Regions from separate parts of the Blautia stercoris genome, predicted to be linked through region 2. Evidence: predicted binding sites of a transcription regulator. Region 2 holds the regulator's gene; the other holds the start of a gene.

Region 1 (9,880 bases), 280 kb from region 2:
CCAAAAGTAAAAAAGTACATTGAAATATACAGGAGGAAATAAAGTTATGATTCATAATCCAATTTTACCAGGATTCCACGCAGACCCATGTATCTGTCGTAAAGGGGATGACTTTTACGTTGCCGTTTCTTCTTTTGAGTGGTTTCCAGGGATTCCGATTTATCATTCAAAAGATATGAAAAAATGGGAATTATATTCTCATGCGCTGACAAATGCCGATGACTCTGATTTGAAAAAACTGCCAAGTGCAAAGGGAATCTGGGCTCCGCATCTGACCAAACATGGTGATTATTATTACATTATGTGTGCCGAAGGTGATACAGGATATTATCACAGTGTGACAATGGGTCGTTCTAAAAACGTATACGGACCTTATGAGGCAGACCCATGCAATCCGATTTTAACTTCTGCACCAGGAAATTATAACGAACGTGCAGATTGGGATCATTTAAAACCACGTTACTACAATCCAGAGAGCAAACTTCAGAAATCCGGTCATGCAAGTTATGTGGATTTGCCAAATGGAGAAACCTGGATGGTGCATCTGACTTCCAGACCATTTGTACCGGAACTTCGTTGTACACTTGGTCGTGAAACTGCAATCCAGCGCATGAAATAGAAATAAAAAGTTCCAGTTTAGTTTTTTTAAGAACTATTCTGGAACTTTTTTGTGCATATCAGGAAGGGTTCGTACGAAGTTGTATATTGGAGATAACCTCCGATGCACACTAAAATTATTAATAATTGGAAAAATACACCGTAATCGTACAGATTTCGCTGTCTGTTCCAACCCGCATTGCCGGACCCCAGACACCGACTCCGGAAGTTACAATGCTGTTCAGATTACCTTTTTTTAAGTAACCGCAGGGATTTTCCCAGAATAATTTTACCGTTAGATTTCCGGGAAAAATCTGTCCATCGTGAGTGTGACCGCATAACTGCATATCTACGCCGGCATTATCAAGTTCTTCAAGTTGTTTTGGCTGATGTTCCAGGACAAAAACAGGTTTGGTTTTATCTACGTTCGAGAGCAGTTCTTCGATAGTTTTTCGGTTCGTTGTGCCGTCTCCTGGTTTTTGAATATCTTTTCGACCAACGAGATAAAAGGCATTGTCAATACAGGTGACTTCATCATCGAGAAGAGTGATATCGGCATCTTTTAGAAAACTTTCAAATCTCGGGTCACGGACTTCGTTTTCTTTTGATGTAACTGAAAATCCACCTAAGAGCCGTTCTGTCACATCATGGTTTCCGAACACAGCATAAGAGCCATAAGTACTTTGAATCGTAGAAAGTGTTTTGGCAATTTTATCTGGATTTTGAACGGCTTCATATTCGTTGTCAAAAACGTCGCCCGCAAATACAACAAGGTCTGCATTTTGTGCATTGATTTTCTTTACCATGCGCTGCATCTGCCTGTCATCGACACTGTAACCAAGATGCAAATCTGCAGCGAGAACGATTTTTAAAGAATCATGTCCGGCGCAGGATTTTTCTACAGTAATATCATAAGGCGTCACTTTTACGTGTTTGGAATGTAAAATTCCATAAGCGCTGATACCGCAGATAAGTGCGGTAAGCAGAAGTCCAACAAATACATAGCCGGCTTTACAAAAGAAAAACTCATGTATTTTTCCAGTAATTTGTTTTAAAATCAGCCGGAGAATATCTGCGACTGCAATAAACATTAATAAATATAAAAATGTGCCAAGCCAGTAGTTGCTGATTCGCTTTACAAGTACCTGAAATTCAGAGGCAGGCAGTAAAAATGCAAAAAGCAGAGAAAGCGCCAGCAGAGAATAAATAGTAAGATAAGGCACAACAAACCATTTGGAATGAAAACGCTCAGAACATGCAGTCAGCCATTTATGGATTCGGTGCAGGATGTAGGCGTTTAATAAAATATAAATGGGAATGATGAATATTAAAATCATAATAGGGCTTCCTTTTTGTTTTTCAGAATAGCACAAATGGCAGGAAGAAGCAAATGAAGGGTGGGCATTTGATTTTTGATAAGAAAAGACATATAATAAGTATAGCTAAGAAATGCGATTATACTCTAAGTGAGTAAAAAGAAGTTCGGAGTGCCAGCTCTGAACTTCTTTTTTTCTGATTTTTTATGCTAATCCCTCAATTGCTTCTTCTATGATATCAGCAAGTTTTTCTGTTGTAATTTCCATAAACAGTGACTGCATCGGTCCAAATGAATCAATAATTTCCATTAGTTTTTTGCGGTCATGAGGATTTTCTTTTAATTCTTTATACTGACCAGCACCATAGATGATGCGGACTGGCCCTTCATAAATAAAATCTTTCATGAGCTACCTCCAAAATAAAATGTTATATTAGTGTGTCCGTATAGTAGAAATATTAATATACTAGGGTAACCCGAGGGCAAGAAAAATTTTATCATATCTAAAGTTTACAATGTAGAATAAAAAGGCTAAAGGTGGAAGTTAGTTTTTTATTTGAATTTTCACAGAATGTTCACAAAAAATTAGCACTCACCTCTTGACAGTGCTAATAATATGTGCTATAGTACAACTAGAACAAAGGAAGAGGGAAATAGAGAGAGACAAAGAAATAAAAAAGCCTTTCCCCTCTGGTTTGACCTAAGTTCCAAAAAAGAAACAGGTAAACAGCAATTAAGATTTTGAGATAAAAAAGGAGAGATGACTTATGTTGATGCCTAGTATTTTTGGAGAAAATTTATTTGATGACTTTTGGGAATTCCCATTTTTTGATAACAGTAAAGAACAGAAAAACATTGAAAAGAAACTGTATGGACATCATAGTAAAAATATGATGAAAACAGATATCAAAGAAACTGAAAAAGGTTATACCATTGAAATGGATCTGCCAGGATTTAAGAAAGATGAAGTCAAAGTAGCACTTGAAAATGGTTATCTGACCATAGCAGCAGCAAAAGGACTTGATAAAGACGAGAAAGAAAAAGAAACCGGTCGTTACATCAGACGCGAACGTTATTCCGGTGCCTGTGAACGTAGCTTTTATGTAGGAGCAGATGTAAAACAGGAAGACATCAAAGCTCACTTTGAACATGGTATGTTAACTCTGTTCGTACCAAAGAAAGAAGCAAAACCGGCAGTGGAAACAGATAAATATATTTCCATTGAAGGATAAGCAGATTCCTCTTTAAACAAAATTAAAATAAATTAAAAAATCGCCCTGTGCACTTCGTTGGAGTTGAGATGCACAGGGCGGTTTTGATTTCAAACAAATGGATATTCGTAATCCAATTTGTTGCCTGATTAATTCAGTCAAATAAATTTTCTCTTGTAATATTCTGTGCCCATTTACCCTGACGGTAATGATGCAGTACCCAAGGCCATTTCACAAATTCATCTGTGCATAATAAGAAATAAACCCAGAGAACCGGAAGTTTTAGTACAAAGGCAGCGAAGAATCCAAGTGGAACTGCGTAAACCCACATATCAATGGTATCACAGATTAATCCAAATTTGGTATCACCACCGGCTCGGAATACTCCGGCAATGAGTGCGGTATTTACAGCCGAACCCATAATATAATAAGTGTTAATTAAGAGCATATATTTTAAGTAGTGCATTGCCTGATCATTTAGAGAGGCAAATCTCATTACAAAAGGTGTGATTGTCAGTACGATGACACCACCGATTGCTCCGGCAATCACAGTCATTTTTAACATTCTGGATGCATAAACTTTAGATTTTTCCAAGTCACCTTTTCCCATAACATTGCCAAGCAGAATGGTTCCTGCACTGGCAATCGCAAAACAGAACACGGAACCAATGTTACGGACTACTGTAACCAGAGAATTAGCAGCTACAGCATCGGTACCTAAATGTCCAAGAATAACAGAATACATGGAAAAGGCTACACTCCATGAGACATCGTTTCCAAGTGCCGGAAGTGATAATTTAATAAAGTCGTTTAATAAAACTTTACTATGGATAAACATATAAGCCGGATTTAGTTTTACGTTTTTACTCAGAAAAGAAACAATGATGCAGGCAATTAGTTCGATTAGTCGAGAAAAAGCAGTTGCAATGGCAACACCGGCTGCTCCGAGTTTTGGAAGTCCAAATAAACCAAAAATAAAGACCGCATTTAAAATAACATTTAAAACAAAAGCAAGCATATTTAATGCCATACTGATGGTTACCCGTCCGATACTTCGCAGAATTGCAAGATAAACTTCGGTCACGCCCCAGCATAAATAAGTAATTCCCATGATTCTTAAATAAGAAGAGCCGATGGATATTAACTCCGGGTCAGAGGTAAAGATTAGCATCATGCGGTTTGGCATCGTAAATGCAATCAGGGCAACGACACCGGAAATTGCGATTGAAAAACGAAGGGCAATTCCTTCGATTGCGTGAATCGCCTGTAAATTATTTTGTCCAAAGTATTGTGCACATAAAAGCGATGCACCTGTGCCAAGTCCATAATATACCATAAACAGGATATTAGAATAACTGGCAGCTAAAGAAACTGCGGAAATTGCGGATTGTCCGACATAATTGAGCATGATTACGTCGGCGGAATTGACGGCTGCACTTAACAGATTTTGGATGATAATCGGAAGTGTCAGCCGAAACATTTGCCGGTAAAAGTCATCTTTACCGGTTGAAACTATATTTTTCATAAAAATCCCCCATAAATTATTATAAAATTTATTATAATGTATTTGAGAGAAAATTTCGTCCTTTATTCTGACGGATTTCTACGTTATTTTGACTGTGATGTTTCTTCTGTCTGCAGGGTTCACAGAATTTTCACAAAAAATTAGCACTCACCTCTTGACAGTGCTAATAATACGTGCTATAGTACAACTAGAACAAAGGAAGAGGGAAATAAAGAGAGACAAAGAAAAATGAAAAAGTCTTTCCCCTCTGGTTTGACCTAAGTTCCAAAAAAGAAACAGGTAAACAGCAATTAAGATTTTGAGATAAAAAAGGAGAGATGACTTATGTTGATGCCTAGTATTTTTGGAGAAAATTTATTTGATGACTTTTGGGAATTCCCATTTTTTGATAACAGCAAAGAACAGAAAAACATTGAAAAGAAACTGTATGGACATCATAGCAAAAATATGATGAAAACAGATATCAAAGAAACTGAAAAAGGTTATACCATTGAAATGGATCTGCCGGGATTTAAGAAAGATGAAGTCAAAGTAGCACTTGAAAATGGTTATCTGACCATAGCAGCAGCAAAAGGACTTGATAAAGACGAGAAAGAAAAAGAAACCGGTCGTTACATCAGACGTGAACGTTATTCAGGCGCCTGTGAACGTAGTTTTTATGTGGGAGAAGATGTGAAACAGGAAGACATCAAAGCTCACTTTGAACATGGTATGCTGACCCTGTTCGTACCGAAGAAAGAAGCGAAACCGGCAGTGGAAACAGATAAATATATTTCCATTGAAGGTTAAAAACATTCCTTTTAAATAAAGATAAATAGGGGAAAGACGATAGTGGAAGTAGTAGTGTAGAAAGAAAAAAACAGCTTCGGAATTAAGTTTCCGGAGCTGTTTTTTTTATAAAATCAAGATATTTAAGACATTCATCCTTATGTGGAGCATTTTTGATAATTCCAACATAGATATCCCCATCAAATTTTGCATTTTTTAAAAGTGGAAAATCCGAGACATTGATACTGTCAGAGAGATATCCTTTTTTATTTAATTGTTCCATTGCTTCTCGATTCATAAATACGAGGTCTATTTTTTTTGCGTCAATTACAGCAAGAAGTCTGGTGCTTGATGCATAAGCGTATTCTAAGTTTTCCGAGTCCGGATTCTCCTGTATCAGTAAATTGTCATAAGTACAGATTTCATTTTTCTTTGCAGATAAATGTTCAAAGTCTAAAAAATCACTGGTCAGATGCTGAGAGAGAGATTCGCTCATATTAACATTAATAAATGCAATCGAGAGAACAGTTGTTTTTTTTACAAGCTGTCCGTGGATATTATAAACAAGAATATAAAGTACGATGCAAATAATAATAAAAGGCAGTTTGTAATAATCCCAAAGATATTGAAGTTTTGCTTTTCCGTGAAGTTGTTTTAATGCTTTCATAGAACATCATCCTTATTATTTTCAAGTCGTTCCAGAATCGGAAGAATCAGCCAGGAGCAGATAAGTGCTCCGAGTCCTTGTCCAAAAACAACAAATGGTGTGAAAATATTGATTATAACATAGTAAATAACAAAATAAACAACTGCCATCAAAATAGAACAGAACAGATAACGCAGTCCCATGACAAGTGCATTTTTAAAAGTTGCAGGAATTGTATTTTCAAATCGTGCAAATAATGGAAAAACATTCAGTAAAACGATGAGGTATACAACTCCGGCACAGATGAGCACTGCACCGCATAAAGTCCAGAATACATTTTCCAGACGAATATGATAAAGCACATAGCCGTCAATTCCAAATAGGATGCCAAGCCCCAAAAGAGGGAGCCAGATCAGTGTGGCTTTTTTGAAATTAGAACGAAATGCAGTAAAGAACTGCTTTGTAATATTGCCTTCTTCATTGCGTACGAGTTTGAATGAAACATAATAAAGGGCAGTTGTCGAGGCACCGATTGTAAAAACAGGAATACAACATAAAAACCAAAGGATATTGAGCCATGCAGCACAAAAAATTTTGTTTAAAAGCTGGATGAAACGATTATCAATTGAAAAAATCTGATTCATAATATTCTCCTTTACTTGGTTGGAGCAATGTTTACGGATTCTCGGTATACAATGTTTGTTTCGGTATAAACGGTTCGATAATTTAAAGTCGGATCTTTTATTCTGGAGAGCAATAAATCTATTGCACAAACTCCAAGAATTTCATTGTGAATGTGGATACTGGTAAGCGGTGGAGTGATAAGTTTAGCAGCAGGAGAATCGTCAAAGCCACATAGACAAATATCCTCCGGAACTTGAATATTTAATTGTCTTAATATTTGCATCAGATCAAAAGCAATAAAATCATTTGCACAGACAAAAACATCAGGAAGTTCTTTTAAATTTTGAATATAGTTAAAAAGATAAGTTTTATAATCTGTGAGTGTGTCTTTTGGAGCGTCTATAATAAAAAACTCTTCATTAATTGGAAGCGAATTTATATAGAGTGCATTACGAGTAGCCATGCAGCGTTCAAAAAAAGATTGGCAATGCAACTGCTCGCCGATAAATCCGATATTTGTTTTGCCACATTTTTTCATTTCACGAACGAAGGCAAAAATTTCATCCTGGTTATTCATAAGTAAACGATCAGCAGGAAGAGGTTTTCCCATAAGTACCGGATGGTCTACAAATAAAACCGGAATATCCAGATCGCAAATCATTTTTGCGTAGTCATAGTTAAAAGTTTCAATACAGATAATGCCACAGACATTCTCAGGATGAAACGAAATGGGAAGCTGGTAGTTGGCTTGTTCTTCATTGCTTACGCGGTGCATCGTAATGCTATAGCCAAGTTGAGTGGTTTCTCTTTGAAGCTTATCTAACATTGTAGAAGAAAAATGAAAATTATCGAGCGGAGCACAGGTTAGGATTGCAATTTCACCATGAGACTTTTGTGGAGTTGCTTCTTGTGGGGAAAACTTAAGTTGTTCCGGGTTCATATAGGTAAATTGTTTATAGCCCATTTCTACCGTTTTTTGTAACACTTTTTTTCTGGTTGAATCAGATAAGACTCCTGTGTTGTTGATGGCTTTTGAGACGGTATTTCTTGATAGTCCAAGAGCATCAGCGATATCTTGTATCGTCACACGTTTTGACATAATAAAATCTCCTTTTCAGTTCTAAAACAATAATTGGATTGTTACAAATGTAAAATGATTATCTGAGTTTATTATAGAATAAATTTGCGAATGTGTCAAATGTAAAATAAATAGTAAAAATAAACAAAAAAACAGGAAAAAATGAGGGAAAAACAGCATATAGCATCGTGAAATTCTTACAAAAGTGTGCGTATGTAACAATAGATAGTTGACATTTGAGTATAAAATTGATATTATGATGGCATAAGCAAAATATGTTATGTTTACAAATGCACATATTCTGTAGAAGGAGGAAAGAAAATGGAACAGAAAAAGAAATCTGGATTCGGTAATACGGTTGCATATGTGAAACGTCATTGGCAGTTGTATGTATTCTTTTTATTACCGGCATTGTTGCTCACTTTGATTTTTAAGTATATTCCTATGGGCGGCGTTTTAATTGCATTTATGGATTATAACCCGGTTCGAGGGATTCTTGGAAGTGATTGGGTTGGACTGGAACATTTCAGAAGATTTTTATCATCACCGGACTTTATGAGATATTTAGTAAACACATTGAAGCTTAGTGTGTATGGCTTATTGTGGGGCTTTCCGGTGCCGATTTTACTTGCATTTTTGTTAAATCGAATTGTTAGTAAAAGAAAGAAGAAAAATATTCAGCTCGTGCTGTATCTTCCGAACTTTATTTCTGTCATTGTATTATGTGGTATTGTACGAATCTTCTTGTCTGTAACAGGACCGGTAAACGGATTGTTTGGAACAAGTATCAACTTTATGACAATGCCGTCTGCTTTTCGTACGATTTACATTGCCAGTGGAATTTGGCAGGGGGCAGGCTGGGCTTCGATTCTGTATACAGCAGCATTATCAAATGCAAGTCAGGAGTTAAAAGAAGCGGCAGTAATTGATGGAGCAAATATTTTCCAACAGATTAAAGCGGTGGAATGGCCAGCCATCAAAGATATTGTATTAATTCAGTTAATCATGCAAGTTGGAAACATTTTAAGTATTGGTTTTGAAAAAGCCTATGCACTTCAAACCGATTTAAACCTTCCTACATCTGAGATTATTTCGACATACGTATATAAGAAAGGTTTGATTGATGGAGATTATGGATTTTCAACCGCAGTTGGCTTATTTAATACGGTAATCAATGTCATCTTATTAATTGCAGTAAATAAAATCGTTAAAAAAATGAACGATGGAAAAGGAATTTAGGAGGTGTGAGTATGAAGGCGAAGAGAAAAAGTCAATTTTCCAAATATGGCCGACAAGATAAAATTATTTTATCGATTGGATATTTTTTAATTGCATTGTTTGTACTTGCAATTATTGTGCCAATTTTTTACATCATAGTTGCATCTTTTATGGATCCGGTAACATTACAGAATAAAGGGATTACGTTTGATTTTTCAAAATGGACGATAACAGCGTATCAAAGGGTTATGTCAAATGGAGCAATCTGGATTGGTTTTAAAAACGCAGTTATTTATTCCGTTGTATTTACAGTAGTATCTGTTGTGGTTACATTACTTGTCGCATATCCAATGTCACGTACGGATTTCAAGGGAAGAAAATTATTTAATGTTATTTTTGTAATCACAATGTTTTTTGGCGGAGGCTTAATTCCGACATACTTATTGATTTCAAATCTTGGTTTATTAGACAGTATGTGGGCGGTTATCCTTCCGGGTGCATTTAGTGTATGGAACATGATTATTGCAAGAACGTATTATCAGGGAATTCCGGGAGAGTTAAGAGAAGCGGCAGAAGTAGATGGGGCAAATGAGTTGGTATTCTTCTTTAAAATACTGCTTCCGGTTTGCACACCGATCATTGCGACAATCGCATTGTGGCAGTTTGTAGGTATGTGGAACAGTTACTTTGATGCAATGATTTATTTAAATGATTCTGCGAAACAGCCGTTACAGTTAGTTTTGCGGTCCATTTTGATTCAGAACCAGCCGGAATCCGGCATGATTTCTGATATGCAAAGTACCGCACAGAGGGCACAGCTTGCAGAGTTATTAAAATATGCAACAATTATTATATCGAGTCTGCCTCTTTTAGTAATGTATCCATTTTTCCAGAAGTA
Region 2 (9,880 bases):
AGCCATTCATATAGAAGAAGAGTTAGAAGAACGGGTGACATATTTTAAAAGTGAGGACAAATTATTAGAGGCGCAGAGAATTTCAGAGCGTACAAATTTTGATATGGAAATGTTGAAAGAAACCGGTTTTTGTTCGGGAATTGAAAATTATTCCAGACATTTATCCGGCTTAGAGCCGGGACAAGCACCATATACGCTCATGGATTACTTTGGAGATGACTATTTAATTATCGTAGATGAGTCTCATAAAACGGTTCCACAGATTCGGGGAATGTATGCCGGAGACCGTTCCAGAAAGACAACACTGGTGGATTATGGATTTCGTCTGCCATCGGCACTGGATAATCGTCCGCTTAATTTTGAAGAATTTGAAAGTAAAATTGACCAGATTTTATTTGTATCTGCTACACCGGGGGAGTACGAGGAACAACATGAACTCTTAAGGGCAGAACAGATAATACGTCCGACAGGACTTTTAGATCCGATGGTGGAAGTACGTCCGGTAGAGGGACAGATTGATGATTTGGTTTCTGAAGTGAATAAAGAAGTCGAGAAAGGAAATAAGATACTGATTACCACACTGACGAAACGTATGGCTGAGGAATTGACGGATTATATGAAAGATTTGGGAATCCGTGTGAAATACTTACATTCTGATATTGATACGTTAGAGCGGACACAGATTATCCGTGATATGCGTTTAAATGTATTTGATGTTTTGGTTGGAATCAACCTTTTAAGAGAGGGACTGGATATTCCGGAAATTACATTAGTTGCAATTCTGGATGCAGACAAAGAGGGATTCCTGCGTTCCGAGACCTCACTGATTCAGACAATTGGTCGTGCGGCAAGAAATGTAGAGGGACATGTCATTATGTATGCAGATGTGATGACGGATTCCATGAAGATGGCAATCAATGAGACGATGCGTCGCCGTAGTGTACAGGAGGAATATAATAAAGAACATCATATCACACCGCAGACTGTTAAAAAAGCGGTACGAGATTTAATCAGTATTTCCAAATCGGTTGCCGAGACAGAAGAAAAATTAGAGAAAGACCCTGAGTCTATGAGCAGAAAAGAATTAGAAAAATTAATTAAAGAAGTCGAGAAGAAGATGCGAAAAGCAGCGGCGGATTTGAATTTCGAGGCAGCAGCAGGGCTTCGTGACAAAATGGTGGAACTGAAGAAAAATCTGGAAGAAATGGATTGATTTCCGCTCGAAGTCAAGTGGATATTCGCAATCCGCTACACTGCTTGCTCATAACCAAATAGCTGCTACGCAGCTTATCAGAAGGGGCTTGCCCCTCCTGATACAAGCAAGTCCCCACCCCTGCTTATTGCTTTTCGCAATTGAAGCAGGGGACTTACTTGATTTGGTTAAAAAAATAAAAAAAATTTCGTAAAGCTCTTGACAAATAAATGGGTCAGTGCTATCTTAAGAGCATAGATGTTAGCACTCCACTACGACGAGTGCTAACAATTAAAAAAGAAGCAGAAAGGAGATTAAAATGGAAAGTGAATTGGATGAGCGAAAACGAAAAATTTTAAAAGCCATAATCCAGACCTACCTTGATACCGGAGAACCGGTTGGTTCAAGAACGATATCAAAATACACAGACCTGAATCTCAGTTCTGCAACCATCCGAAATGAAATGTCAGACCTGGAAGAACTGGGTTACATTCTTCAGCCGCATACATCGGCTGGAAGAATTCCTTCTGATAAAGGATATCGGTTATATGTCGATGAACTGATGAAGGAAAAAGAAAAAGAAGTTTCGGAAATTAAAGATTTGATGATAGAAAAGACCGATAAAATGGAAAAAGTATTACAGCAGGTAGTAAAAGTACTTGCAATAAATACAAATTATGCCACAATGATTTCCGGTCCGACCTATCACAGAAACAAACTTAAATTCATTCAGCTCTCTAAAGTGGGTGACAATCAACTGCTTGCGGTTTTAGTAACCGACAGCAATCTGGTAAAGAATCAGATGATTGATTTACAGGAGCCTATGAGTGATGAAACAGTTTTAAAATTAAATCTGCTTTTAAATACGCAGTTAAATGGTCTTACAATCGAAGAAATCAATCTGAGCATGATAACCCGGATGAAAGAACAAGCCGGTATCCACAGTGAAGTGGTTGGCAGTGTGATTGATGCGGTAGCTCAGGCGATTGCGGAAGACAAAGATGAGGTTGAAATCTATACAAGCGGTGCGACAAACATTTTCAAGTACCCGGAACTAGCAGATACCTCAAAAGCCAGTGAATTGATTTCAGCATTTGAAGAAAAACATGCGCTTGCGGATTTAGTAAAAGATTCGATGAGTTCAGAAGAAAACACAGGAATTCAGGTTTATATTGGAAATGAAAGTCCGGTACAAACCATGAGAGACTGCAGTGTAGTGACTGCGACTTACGACTTGGGTGAGGGCATGCAGGGAACAATCGGAATCATCGGACCGAAGAGAATGGATTATGAAAATGTAGTAGATAATCTGAAAACGCTGAAAACACAATTAGACCATATATTTAAGAAAACATAGAAAGGCGGAATGGATTCGTGTCAGAAGAAAAAGAATTATATGATGATAAAAACGATGATGTAACAGCCGAGACAGAAACAGAAGAAACCGAAGAAGTTACAGAAGAAAGCTGTGAGGCAGAAGAAAATTCTGAAGAAGCAGAAACAGAAGAAAAATCTGAAGAAAAGAAAGGATTTTTCAAAAAGAAAAAAGATAAAAAAGATGAAAAAATCGAAGAGCTGACTGACCGTGTAAAACGTCAGATGGCAGAATTTGATAATTTCAGAAAACGTACCGAGAAAGAAAAAGCTTCCATGTATGAAATCGGTGCAAGAGAAATTATTGAAAAGATTCTTCCGGTTGTAGATAACTTTGAAAGAGGTCTTGCAGCAGTTCCGGAAGAAGAAAAAGACAGTCCGTTTGCAGACGGAATGACAAAGATTTACAAACAGATGATGACTGTATTTGAAGAAATGGGTGTCAAAGCCATTGATGCAGTCGGAGAAGAATTTAATCCGGATTACCACAACGCAGTAATGCATGTGGAAGATGAAGAAGCCGGAGAGAATGTAGTAGTAGAAGAGTTCCAGAAAGGATATCTCTATAAAGACCATGTCGTAAGACACAGCATGGTAAAAGTAGCAAATTAATCAATTATATCTGATTTTTAAAATCAGATTTCATCTTATAAATTGATAGAAAACTTGGAATTGATATAGGAGGAAAAAATCATGAGCAAGATTATTGGTATTGACTTAGGTACAACAAATAGCTGTGTAGGTGTTATGGAAGGTGGACAGCCAACTGTTATCGCAAATGCGGAAGGCGCAAGAACAACACCATCTGTTGTGGCATTTACAAAAACAGGTGAAAGATTAGTCGGTGAGCCGGCAAAACGTCAGGCAGTTACAAATGCTGACAAAACAATCTCTTCTATCAAGAGACACATGGGTACAGATTACAGAGTAACAATTGATGATAAGAAATATTCTCCACAGGAAATTTCCGCAATGATTCTTCAGAAACTGAAAGGTGATGCAGAAAACTATCTTGGTGAAAAAGTAACAGAAGCTGTTATCACAGTTCCGGCATATTTCAATGACGCACAGCGTCAGGCAACAAAAGATGCCGGTAAAATCGCAGGTCTTGATGTAAAACGTATCATCAACGAGCCTACAGCAGCAGCACTTGCTTACGGTCTGGATAACGAAAAAGAACAGAAAATCATGGTATACGACTTAGGTGGTGGTACATTTGATGTTTCCGTTATTGAAATCGGTGACGGTGTTATCGAAGTATTATCTACAGCTGGTGATAACCGCCTTGGTGGTGATGACTTTGACCAGAAGGTTGCAGATTACATGATTTCTGAATTTAAGAAAGCAGAAGGTGTAGACCTTTCCGCAGATAAAATGGCAATGCAGAGAATCAAAGAAGCAGCAGAAAAAGCGAAAAAAGAACTTTCTTCTGCAACAACAACAAATATCAACCTGCCATTCATCAGCATGAATGCAAATGGACCTCTGCACTTCGATATGAACCTGACAAGAGCAAAATTTGATGAATTAACACATGACCTTGTAGAAAGAACAGCAGAACCGGTTCGCCGTGCATTATCTGATGCAGGAATCAATGCTTCTGAATTGGGTCAGGTACTGTTAGTTGGTGGTTCTACACGTATCCCGGCTGTACAGGATAAAGTAAAAGCCTTAACAGGAAAAGAACCAAGCAAGAGCTTAAACCCGGATGAATGTGTTGCACTTGGTGCATCTGTGCAGGGTGGTAAACTTGCCGGAGATGCAGGCGCAGGTGATATCCTTCTTCTGGATGTTACTCCACTGTCACTGTCTATCGAGACAATGGGTGGTATCGCTACAAGACTGATTGAGAGAAATACAACCATTCCTACAAAGAAGAGCCAGATTTTCTCTACAGCAGCAGATAACCAGACAGCAGTAGATATCAACGTAGTTCAGGGTGAAAGACAGTTCGCAAGAGATAACAAATCCCTTGGTCAGTTCCGTCTGGATGGAATCCCGCCAGCAAGAAGAGGTGTTCCGCAGATTGAAGTTACATTCGATATCGATGCAAACGGTATTGTAAATGTTTCCGCAAAAGACCTTGGAACAGGAAAAGAACAGCACATCACAATTACAGCTGGTTCAAATATGTCTGATGATGAAATCGATAAAGCAGTCAGAGAAGCCGCTGAGTTCGAAGCTCAGGATAAAAAACGTAAAGAAGCAGTTGATACAAAGAATGATGCAGACGCTATGGTATTCCAGACAGAAAAAGCAATGGAAGAAGCTGGCGATAAATTAGATGCAAATGATAAAACAGCAGTAGAAGCTGACTTAAATGCATTAAAAGAAATCCTGAATGGCTGTGCAAACACCGATGAGATTACAGATGCCCAGATTGCTGACATCAAAGCAGGTAAAGAAAAACTGATGCAGAGTGCACAGAAACTCTTTGCTAAAATGTACGAAGGTGCACAGGGAGCAGCAGGTGCTCAGGCAGGTCCGGGACCAGAGGCAGGTGCAGGCGCAGGAGCAAATGAAGCTTATGGCGATGATGTAGTTGACGGAGATTACAGAGAAGTATAAAATTGTCAGTAAATAAAAGATATGGGGCATGGGGTGCTGACAGGCGCTCCATGCCTAAATGTGTGTATAGAAAGGATTAAAACCAATGGCGGATAAGAGAGATTATTATGAGGTGCTTGGTGTCGACAGAGGCGCAGATGATTCTACCATAAAAAGTGCATATCGTAAGCTGGCAAAAAAATATCATCCAGACGTAAACCCAGGTGATAAAGAAGCAGAGAAAAAATTTAAAGAAGCTTCCGAAGCTTATGCAGTATTAAGTGATGCAGAAAAGAGAAAACAGTATGACCAGTTTGGACATGCCGCATTTGAAAATGGCGGTGGCGGAGCCGGCGGATATGGTGGCTTCAGCGGATTTGACGGCGCAGATATGGGTGACATTTTTGGAGATATTTTTGGAGATTTATTCGGCGGCGGTGGTCGTAGAAGAACGAATAATGGTCCAATGAAGGGCGCAAATGTCAGAGCCGGAGTTCGTGTTACATTTGAAGAGGCAGTCTTTGGATGTGAAAAAGAACTGGATTTAAATTTAAAAGAAACCTGTGAAACCTGTCATGGAACAGGTGCAAGACCTGGAACACAGCCGGAGACCTGTCCAAAATGTCATGGAGAAGGTCAGGTTGTCTATACACAGCAGTCTATGTTCGGAATGGTTCGGAATGTTCAGACTTGTCCGGATTGTCAGGGAACCGGTAAAATCATTAAAGATAAATGTACCGATTGCCATGGTACAGGATATGTGTCCAAACATAAGAAGATTCAGGTAAGTATTCCGGCCGGTATTGACAATGGACAGAGTATCCGTATCCGTGATAAAGGTGAACCGGGAACAAACGGAGGACCAAGAGGAGATTTGCTTGTAGAAGTTATGGTAGCTCGTCATCCGATTTTCCAGAGACAGGATATGAATATCTTTTCTACTGCACCAATTACTTATGCACAGGCAGCACTCGGTGGAGAAGTCCGCATCAGTACGGTAGACGGAGACGTTATGTACGATGTCAAACCCGGAACGCAGACCGATACCAAAGTCCGCTTAAAAGGAAAAGGTGTACCGTCCCTTAGAAATAAAAACGTACGTGGTGACCATTATGTTACACTGGTTGTTCAGGTACCAACTAAGTTAAATGAAGAGGCAAAAGAAGCACTTCGTAAATTTGATGCCGCCTGCGGAAATCGTCCAAAAGAAGAAAAAGAAGAAACTCCGGAAAAGAAGAAAAAAGGCGGATGGGAAAAATTCAAAGAAACCATTAAAGAAACATTTGAAGATTAGTAAAAAGAGAAGAAAATTTGTGATTGTTTCACATTTTTTCTTCTCTTTTTTTCGTTGCAATCTAAAAAAATTTCCCTTATAATAGGAATGTTAAATAGATAAAGTGGGAGAGTTTATGAGAAAATGGGCAGCATAGTGGTTCTAAAGCAGATGGTGATGATATTTGCGCTGATTATACTTGGATATTTCATGTATAAAAGGAAGTTTGTATCAGAAATGGTGATGAAGGATTTATCAGCAATTGTTGTAAACATCTGCTGCCCTGCAATGATTCTTGCAAGTGTGTTTCAGGATATGTCAGATATTTCCAGAAAAAATGTAGGGATTGTAACGGGAATTGGTATTGTGTATTATGTTCTGTTGATTGTGTTTGGTTATGCATTTGTAAAGATTTTTCGGGTACAGACGAAGGAAAAAGAAGCATATGTTTTGATGAGCACGTTTGGAAATGTTGGATTTATCGGATTTCCGGTATCACTCGCAATTCTTGGACATAAATCAATTTTGTATGTGGTGATTTTTAATTTTCTGTATAATATTTTTATCTTTACATTTGGGATTGCATTGGTAAGAAAGGGAACAGAAGGCGATAAAAAACAGTCCTGGACAGATATTTTTACACCCGGTTTTGTCTGTTGCATTTTTGCATTTTTGATTTACTGGTTTCAGCTTACCGTTCCGGAGACGCTTCAGAATATCGTAACTTACTGTGGAAATGCCTGTACGTTTCTTTCTATGATGGTAATCGGAGCATCTGTAGTGGGGTTAAATCCGAAAAAAATAATTGAAAATCGAAAGCTTATGCTATTTGAATTATTGCGGTTTCTGGTCTTACCGGTTTTAATTGCAATTTTGTTAAAACCAATTCTTCCAGATTATATTATGCGTGCAACCATTATTTTAATGTTGGCTCTTCCAACCGGAAATATGCCGGTTATGTTAGCGGAACAATATAATAAAGATGCACATACAATATCAGAGGGAATTATTTTGTCGACTGTATTATCGGTAGTGACAATAACGATTGTATTTATGTTTGTATAAGAGAGTATAGATAAAGAAAGGAAAGACTAACTATGAAGTGGAATAAAATTACTTTGGAAATCAGAGAAGAAGTAGAAGATATTGTCATTTCCACCCTTGCGGACATCGGGCTTGAAGGTGCGGAAATTCAGGACAAACAGCCGTTATCCGAACAGGATAAAAAGCAGATGTTTGTAGATATTCTTCCGGATATGCCGGAAGATGATGGGGTTGCATATCTGAATTTTTATCTGGATGAGGATGAAGATGTCAATGCAATGCTTGAAAAAGTAAAGGCAGAATTAGAAGAGTTAAGAATGTTTGTAGACATCGGTTCCGGAATGATTACACTTTCCCAGACCGAAGACAAAGACTGGATTAACAACTGGAAACAGTATTTCAAGCAGTTTTATGTAGATGATATCTTGATTATTCCATCCTGGGAAGAAGTAAAAGAAGAAGATAAAGACCGAATGATTATTCATATTGACCCAGGTACAGCGTTTGGAACAGGTATGCATGAGACCACACAGCTTTGTATCCGTCAGTTAAAGAAATATGTGACAAGCGAGACAGAACTGCTTGATGTCGGAACAGGAAGCGGAATTTTATCGATTGTAGCATTGAAATTAGGAGCAAAACATGCAGTCGGAACAGACCTTGATCCTTGTGCAGTTCCGGCAGTAGAAGAAAATAAAGAGGCAAATGAGATTCCGGTAGAAGCTTTTGACATGATGATTGGAAATATCATTGATGATAAAGAAGTACAGGATAAAGTTGGCTATGAAAAATATGATATCGTAGTTGCTAATATTTTAGCAGATGTATTAGTTCCACTGACTCCGGTTATCTTAAATCAGATGAAAAAAGGTGGAATTTATATTACATCCGGTATCATTGACGACAAAGAAGAAACTGTTGTAAATGCGGTAAAAGCAGCCGGTCTTGAAGTGTTAGAGGTTACACATCAGGGAGAATGGGTGTCTGTTACGGCCAGAAAAAATTAAGGAGCAAAAAATGTATCGTTTTTTTGTAGAACCGTCTCAGGTAGAAGAAACGGTCATTCGCATCTGTGGCAGTGATGTCAATCATATCAAAAATGTACTGCGGATGAAAACCGGAGAGGAAATCCTGATTAGTACCGGAGAGACAATGGAATATACGTGCTACATCGAAGAATTTTTAGAAGATGAAGTTACTGCGCATATCATGTATGCACAGGAAGCAGGATATGAACTTTCTTCTAAAATCTATCTGTTTCAGGGACTTCCAAAGTCAGACAAAATGGAATGGATTATTCAAAAGGCAGTAGAGCTGGGTGTGCATCAGGTGATACCGGTGGCAACTAAGCGAGCAGTTGTGCGTCTGGAGGGAAAAAAAGAGGTAAACAAGCAGCGTAGATGGCAGGCAATTTCGGAAAGTGCGGCAAAGCAGTCCAAACGTATGTATGTGCCGGAAGTCAGTCATGTGATGAGTTTTAAAGAAGCCCTTGCTTATGCAAAAAATCTGGATGTGATTCTTTTACCTTATGAGCGTGCAAAAGGGATGCAGGAGACAAAAGCAATCATAAACAGTATAAAACCAGGTCAGTCGATTGGAATTTTCATAGGACCGGAAGGTGGTTTCGATGAAAAAGAAGTCGAACAGTCAATGGATGAGGGTGCAAAAGCAATCACTCTTGGAAAACGAATTTTACGAACAGAAACAGCGGGATTGACAGTGCTTTCAGTTCTGATGTTTGCTTTGGAGGAATAAAATAAAATGGAAGCATATCTTGATAATTCAGCAACCACACAATGCTTTGAAGAGGTAAGAGACATTGTAGTAAAAACTATGATGGAAGATTATGGAAATCCCTCTGCAATGCATAAAAAAGGCGTGGAAGCAGAACAGTATGTAAAAGATGCGACAGAAAAAATTGCAAAAACTTTAAAAGTTCAGGAAAAAGAAATTTATTTTACATCAGGCGGAACAGAATCCGATAACTGGGCACTTGTTGGATGCGCTTATGCAAATCGCAGACAGGGAAAACACATTATTTCTACCGTGTTTGAACATGCAGCAGTTTCAGCACCGCTTGCAGCATTAGAGGAACAGGGATTTGAAATAACAAAAATTCCGGTTGATGCAAACGGAATTCTTTCGATGGAAAAACTGGAATCTGCAATCCGTCCGGATACAATTTTAGTTTCTACGATGTATGTCAATAATGAGGTAGGAGCAGTTGTTCCGGTGGAAGAGATTGGAAAGCTGGTTCATGAAAAGAATCCGAAAACAATTTATCATGTAGATGCAATTCAGGGTTATGGAAAATTCCGTATCTATCCAAAACGGATGGGAATTGATTTGTTATCTGTAAGCAGTCATAAAATTCATGGACCAAAAGGAGTTGGATTTTTATATGTAAATGAAAAAATAAAAATTCAGCCGATGATTCTTGGCGGTGGACA

What was found. The regulator HrcA, encoded in region 2, represses chaperone genes, less so after heat shock. The targets are predictions, from matches to a motif close to TGTTAGCACTCNNNNNNNNNGAGTGCTAACA.
Region 1: the regulator HrcA is predicted to act here: its motif matches at 4,787-4,817, upstream of ACYQ2D_RS08450 (Hsp20/alpha crystallin family protein).

Annotation. Positions count from the first base shown of each region.
Region 1 is NZ_BAAHYF010000001.1:1,744,828-1,754,707, reverse strand. Features, by position in the region: gene ACYQ2D_RS08475 (family 43 glycosylhydrolase) at 47-619, shown strand; gene ACYQ2D_RS08470 (metallophosphoesterase) at 738-1,934, opposite strand; gene ACYQ2D_RS08465 (hypothetical protein) at 2,118-2,318, opposite strand; gene ACYQ2D_RS08460 (Hsp20/alpha crystallin family protein) at 2,680-3,144, shown strand; gene ACYQ2D_RS08455 (MATE family efflux transporter) at 3,278-4,648, opposite strand; gene ACYQ2D_RS08450 (Hsp20/alpha crystallin family protein) at 4,973-5,437, shown strand; gene ACYQ2D_RS08445 (hypothetical protein) at 5,520-6,083, opposite strand; gene ACYQ2D_RS08440 (YesL family protein) at 6,080-6,706, opposite strand; gene ACYQ2D_RS08435 (LacI family DNA-binding transcriptional regulator) at 6,718-7,785, opposite strand; gene ACYQ2D_RS08430 (ABC transporter permease) at 8,086-9,003, shown strand; gene ACYQ2D_RS08425 (carbohydrate ABC transporter permease) at 9,015-9,880, shown strand, end outside.
Region 2 is NZ_BAAHYF010000001.1:1,469,226-1,479,105, reverse strand. Features, by position in the region: gene uvrB (excinuclease ABC subunit UvrB) at 1-1,213, shown strand, start outside; gene hrcA (heat-inducible transcriptional repressor HrcA) at 1,512-2,549, shown strand; gene grpE (nucleotide exchange factor GrpE) at 2,567-3,178, shown strand; gene dnaK (molecular chaperone DnaK) at 3,260-5,134, shown strand; gene dnaJ (molecular chaperone DnaJ) at 5,220-6,407, shown strand; gene ACYQ2D_RS07070 (AEC family transporter) at 6,531-7,451, shown strand; gene prmA (50S ribosomal protein L11 methyltransferase) at 7,484-8,437, shown strand; gene ACYQ2D_RS07060 (16S rRNA (uracil(1498)-N(3))-methyltransferase) at 8,448-9,185, shown strand; gene ACYQ2D_RS07055 (cysteine desulfurase family protein) at 9,192-9,880, shown strand, end outside.